Regions from separate parts of the Lysinibacillus capsici genome, predicted to be linked through region 1. Evidence: riboswitches for the same ligand, from Rfam matches in the RefSeq annotation. Region 1 holds a riboswitch; the other holds the start of a gene.

Evidence for each region. A riboswitch is a leader RNA that binds a small molecule or an ion and turns the genes downstream of it on or off. The one in region 1 is predicted to bind S-adenosylmethionine.
Region 2: another riboswitch for S-adenosylmethionine. It lies ahead of LCP48_RS02300 (O-acetylhomoserine aminocarboxypropyltransferase/cysteine synthase family protein); the one in region 1 lies ahead of LCP48_RS18555 (methionine ABC transporter ATP-binding protein).

Annotation. Positions count from the first base shown of each region.
Region 1 is NZ_CP084108.1:3,744,830-3,747,988, forward strand. Features, by position in the region: gene LCP48_RS18550 (methionine ABC transporter permease) at 1-422, opposite strand, end outside; gene LCP48_RS18555 (methionine ABC transporter ATP-binding protein) at 412-1,440, opposite strand; SAM riboswitch class I at 1,523-1,626, opposite strand; gene LCP48_RS18560 (thioredoxin family protein) at 1,683-1,994, opposite strand; gene LCP48_RS18565 (toprim domain-containing protein) at 2,009-2,350, opposite strand; gene gcvH (glycine cleavage system protein GcvH) at 2,442-2,822, opposite strand; gene LCP48_RS18575 (arsenate reductase family protein) at 2,904-3,159, opposite strand, start outside.
Region 2 is NZ_CP084108.1:465,592-468,750, reverse strand. Features, by position in the region: gene LCP48_RS02300 (O-acetylhomoserine aminocarboxypropyltransferase/cysteine synthase family protein) at 238-1,539, opposite strand; SAM riboswitch class I at 1,656-1,769, opposite strand; gene LCP48_RS02295 (glycerol-3-phosphate acyltransferase) at 1,927-2,559, shown strand; gene LCP48_RS02290 (DASS family sodium-coupled anion symporter) at 2,755-3,159, shown strand, end outside.

The sequences.
Region 1 (3,159 bases):
TTCCAAATAATTGTAGAAGTTTTCGCCCCCATTGAACGAGCTGCTTCAATCACACCTTTATCAATTTCACGTAACGCAATTAATACCATACGAGCATAAAACGGTGCTGCACCGATAATTAATGCAGGTAACGCCGCATTCGCTCCTCGAATTGTACCTAGTAAAAATTTCGTAAATGGAATTAATAAAATAATTAATACGATAAATGGAATGGAACGGAAAATATTTACGAGTGATCCTGTTAAAAAGTTAACGATTTTATTTGCCCATAACTGATTGGGACTAGTTAAAAATAGAACAATACCAATGACTAACCCAAGAATAAATGTCACAACCGTTGATATAGCTGTCATGTATAATGTTTCATACGTAGCTTGCCACATATTTTCCCAGTCTACATTCGGAAAGAGATTAGTTAGCATTTTCAATCACCTCCGTCTGTACTTCCACTGTATTTAAATAACGAAGGGCTTCAGTGACGTTTGTCTGAGAGCCATCAATTTGCACAATCAATGTACCATATGCACCATTTTTTGTTTGCGAAATATTTCCGTGAACAATACTTACTTCTACATCAAATTGTTTCACAAGATGTGAGATGACAGGCTGTTCTGTTTTTTCACCAACAAAAATAAGTTTGACAAGTTGCCCAGTTGGATAGTTTGTTTTAATTTGTGCTACCGTATCTTGTGTTTCCTTAGTGTCTGTAATTTGAGATACAAACTTCTTAGTAATAGCTGCCTGTGGGGCTTGGAAGACTTGCAATACCTCACCACGTTCCACAATTTCGCCTGCCTCCATCACCGCTACACGATGACAAATTTTGCGAATGACATGCATTTCGTGGGTAATCAGGACAATCGTTAAGCCTAAGCGTTCATTTATATCTACGAGTAAATCAAGAATAGCATCCGTTGTTTCAGGATCGAGTGCGGAAGTCGCCTCATCACATAGTAAAACCTCTGGATTATTCGCTAATGCACGTGCAATTCCAACACGCTGCTTTTGTCCACCAGAAAGCTGGGATGGATATGCCTTATCGCGCCCTTCTAAGCCTACAAGGGCAATCAATTCCTTCACACGTGCTTCACGTTGAGCCTTTGGGAAGCCTGCGATTTCTAGAGGGAATGCAATATTTTCGGCAACTGTTCTCGACCAAAGTAAATTGAAATGCTGGAAAATCATACTTACCTTTTGTCTAGCCGCTCTAAGCTTTTGCCCTTTTATCGATGAAAATTCTTGATTGTTCACCGTTACTGTTCCTGCTGTCGGTTTCTCTAAACCGTTTAATAAACGAATCATGGTACTTTTACCAGCACCACTATAGCCGATAATGCCAAAAATTTCACCTTTATTAATAGTAAGGTTGACGTCTTTGACTGCCGTTAATTCGCCATTTGCTGTTTTGTATTTCTTTGTAATATTTTGAAGCTGGATCATAGCGAATACTCCTTTTCTCATATAGAAAACCCCTTCACTCACAGACAAGTAGAAGGGGTCACGTATGATACGTTAAACCGTTCTCTCATCTTTCAAAGAAAAATCTTTGAGTGATTTGGCACCTTTTCACATTGTGATGGTTGCCGGGCTTCATAGGGCACTTCCCTCCGCCACTCTTCATAAGAGTTCGATATATTTAATGTTTTAGTAATATATTTGATACTTTACCACGCTAGTAAAGTTCAGTCAATTGATTTTTTTAACAATTCATATAAAAATGGTACGGATTGAAAGGCATAAATTTTTTCTGTCACTTTTCCGCCATCACTGATGAGTAGACATGGAACACTTTCAATTTGATGCTCATAGGCAATGTGTTCCAAAAAGTTGATATTTGCTTTCCCAATTTGTAGCTGTGGCAGTAATTGTTCAATAACGGACATCATTTTAGATGCCACTGCACATGTTCCACACATCGGTGTATATAAATAAAATGCAGTTCTCTCTCCCGACTGTTTAGCCGTTTCCCACTGCTCTGTTGACCATTCTTCCATTTACTCACGCAACCTTACAAAATATATTCATTATGGATTGAAAAATGTGCACGCAGTAAAATCATCGCTAGGACTTTTCTTGGTGTCGTTTCTACTTCCTTGTATGTTGGCATTGTGCGCAGATGCTCAGCTTCTGGATAATGTCTGTCCATTAATGCACGTAGCTTATCCCCAGAAGTATCTGCATCAAAAAAAGTAAATAGCTCACAGCCCTCATAGGGATCCAGTAGTTCTTCTAATTGATGCACACCAATTGTACCATTCGTACATAGTATTGTAACATTCTCATTCAAAATAGGCTCAATTTGTAGCTTATCTGAACGCCCTTCTACTATCAAGCATTTTCCCTCGAACATTACGCCACCTCCATTTAGAGATCCCCACTTATAAGTCATTATATAACAAAAAACGCCGGTAGTTGCCGACGTTTTTCGATTATGGCTTGTCTTATTCAGCGATCATTTCTTCGTATTGCTCTGCTGTCATTAGTTTCTCAACTTCTGATGCATCAGCAGGCTCAACAACGATCATCCATGCTTTTTCATATGGTGATTCATTAACGAATTCTGGGCTATCTTCTAAATCTGCATTTACTTCCACTACAGTACCTGAGATTGGTGCATATAATTCAGAAACAGTTTTTACTGATTCTACGCTACCGAATGGATCATCTGTTTTGATTTCGTCGCCAACTTGTGGAAGCTCAACGAATACGATATCTCCTAATTCAGATTGTGCGAAGTGAGTAATACCAATACGTACTTTTCCATCTTCTACTTTTACCCATTCATGTTCTTCAGAGTATCGTAAGTCTTTAGGTGTGCTCATGCAAAAAACCCCTCCATAAATATGTAATATATTCACTTTCAGTGTGCCATACTTCTCCTCTAAATACAAGGTTTAATACGGTTATTTCCAAGCTTGCTCAAAATCTACTTCTTTAAAACCTAAAGTAACTTTTTTTCCATCTGTGACGATGGGACGTTTAATTAACATACCATCTGAAGCTAATAACTCAAGCTGCTCATCCTCCGTCATTTCGGCTAACTTGTCCTTTAAGCCAAGCTCACGATATTTCATACCTGAGGTATTAAAAAATTTCTTCAAAGGCTGTCCGCTAGCCTGCCAAATAGCTGTTAATTCTTCTTTAGTGGGAGGTTGCTCT
Region 2 (3,159 bases), 1.4 Mb from region 1:
AAAACATTTACCTTTTTTTAAAAATTTTCGTACTGTTAACTTATTTCCTAGTATATAACATGGATTTAACAAAGTCAATAATACATATAAAATTACTTGGTATTATTTTTTATAAGGTTCTGATAATTAACGGGTGCAGTAATAGATTGATGTAGCAACGTTTAACGCATTGCCAAATGAGGCTAATCGAATGAGAAAATACGTTAACGTCACAACATTTTCCATTTGCTTTAAACTTTAAGCTTCTACTGTTTGTTCAGTTGTTGTAGCCTGTGTAATGGCTTGATCTAAATCAGCAATAATATCCTCTACTGCCTCTAAACCGATGGATAAGCGAATGAGCGACTCGGTTACACCAGCTTGAACTAATTCTTCTGCTGATAGTTGCTGATGAGTAGTGGAAGCTGGATGAATAATTAATGACTTTGCATCACCTACATTTGCTACATGTGAAAATAATTTCACGCTATCGATAAGCTTTCGCCCAGCTTCTCGTCCACCCTTGATGCCAAATGTAAGCACTGAACCGAAGCCATTTCTTAAATATTTTTTTGCTAACTCATGTGTCGGAAAATCTTCTAGGCCATTATAATTTACATACTCCACAGATGGGTGGTTTTGTAAATACTCAGCCACTGCCAATGCATTTTCATTGTGTTTAGGGATACGCAGATGAAGTGTTTCTAACCCTTGCAATAAATTAAAGGCAGCATCAGCACTTAATGTTGGACCAAAATCACGTAATAATTGTACACGTAGCTTTGTAGCAAAGGCTGCAGAAGCTGTATCAATTCCATAACGTAGCCCATGGTAAGAGGCATCTGGTTCAGTAAAACCAGGGAATCGACCGCTAGTCCAATCAAACTTACCAGCGTCTACAACAACGCCCCCTAAAGTTGTACCATGACCTCCTATCCATTTAGTTGCAGAATGAACTACAACATCTGCGCCGTATTCAATAGGTGTAGAACCATAAGGAGAAGCAAACGTGCTGTCAATAATTAATGGTAGACCATTATCATGTGCGATTTTAGCTACTGCTTCAATATCTAAAACCTTTAAGCTTGGATTACCATAAACCTCTGCAAAGACCGCTTTTGTTTTATCAGTAATCGCCGCATTGAAATTCTCTGGATTTGTTTCATCTACAAAAATTGTTTTAATACCGTAGTTTGGTAATGTGTTAGCAAATAAATTATACGTACCACCATATAAAGAACTAGCTGCTACTATCTCATCACCAGCTCCAGCTAGATTTAAAATGGAAAATGCGATAGCTGCTGCACCAGATGAAAGTGCTACTGCTGCTGTTCCACCTTCCAATAAAGCCACACGTTTTTCAAACACATCAACTGTTGGATTGGTAATTCGTGTGTAAATATTCCCTGCTTCCTCTAAGGCAAAAAGACGTTGCGCATGAGCAGTATCTTTAAATACGAAAGCAGTTGAGCGATAGACTGGAACTGTGCGAGAACCCGTCACTGGGTCTGGCTCTTGACCACCATGCAACAGCAATGTTTCTGGTTTAAAATTTGTCATTGTGTACCTCCAAATGGTTATTTTTTTACGATGGTACCGGAGATGAGGAGGATTTTTCTGTAGAAAACAAAAACCCTCTTCAGCTAAGAAGAGGGTTGCGGTTGCAAGTTTTCCTCCCCTTATCTGCCAGATCCAAGTAAGAATCTGTAGGAATTAGCACCTTAGTAAGCTCATTGCTTACTGGTTGCCGGGCATCATAGGGCCTATCCCTCCGCCGCTCTTGATAAGAGTATGAGATTCAATTTCCATCGTTGTTACACAGTATAAACATAGAGTTTTTTTCTGTCAACATGTAAATTTTATTTTTTCCGAAACTTCTGTCTGCTCTTATACGTAATATGAACGCATACACTATTTTAAAAAAAAAATTTTGAGAGGAGTATTTTTATGGTAAAGGCCGTGATCATTTTTCTTATGATTGGCTATTTAATAGGCTGTATTCACGGCTCTAAAGTGGCTCAATTTTTATCGGGGGTTGATTTAAAAAAGGCAGGCCACGGTAATGCTGGTGCCTCTAATGCTACTCTTTCCCTTGGCTGGAAATATGGCGTTTTAGTAGCCCTCATCGATATAGGCAAAGGTGTTGTGGCTATTATAGGTGCGCATTTTTATCTAGCTGACGCCATTCATTTAACAGAAGAACAAATTTGGCTGCTTACTTATATTATGGCTGCTGGGGTTATTTTAGGTCATAATTTCCCCTTCTACATGGGCTTCAATGGCGGGAAAGGAACTGCCTCCATCATTGGTATTTTACTTGCTGTTGATTGGAAGATTGGTTTATTTGCACTTATTTTATTTGTTATTTTATCCTTTGCAACAAATTATTTAATTGTTGGTGTTCTAGAATTTTATCTCGTGTTTTGTACAGCAACTTATTTATGGATTCCTGGCATTGGCCCAACCATTATAGCTCTTCTTCTTTTTGGCATAGCCATCATCCTGCACTTTGAAAATATTAAACGATTAGCCAATGGCACAGAGCCTAAAGTAACTTCTGCCTTTAAGAAAAAGAAATAATATTTCATGGATATTTTTGTATTCTTTGTGACCATGTATTTTCTCTTTATCTACTCATATTGCTGTAAAAAACACAATTTTCACATAGATTTTTTTCTACAATAAAATCAACATATTCTTATCTTAATAAAACATTATACAGGCCGATGTTATGGATAATAATCGTCATTTTTATTGTAGAAAGGATGAGAAAATATGTCTTCCCCAAAGCAAGCAGCTACAAAACTTAATTTAAAGCCACTGTGGATTGGCTTGGCATTCGCGTTACTAATCATTATTACCTTTTTACCTAATAATGGTGATTTACCTATAGCTGGGCAACGAGCTTTAGCCATTTTAGCTTTTGCAGTCATCCTTTGGGTTACAGAGGCCGTTTCATATCCTGTGAGCTCGGCCATGATCATTGCACTAGTAACTGTTTTACTAGGACTCGCTCCGTCAATGGAGGATCCAACTACAGAGCTAGGAACAGCTAGCGCATTAAAATTATCTTTAAGCGGCTTTAGTAATTCTGCCGTTGCTTTAGTAGCAGCAGCTCTTTTTCTAGCGGCAGCAATGCAAATTACTAATCTACATAAACGACTTGCTCTTTGGATTCTT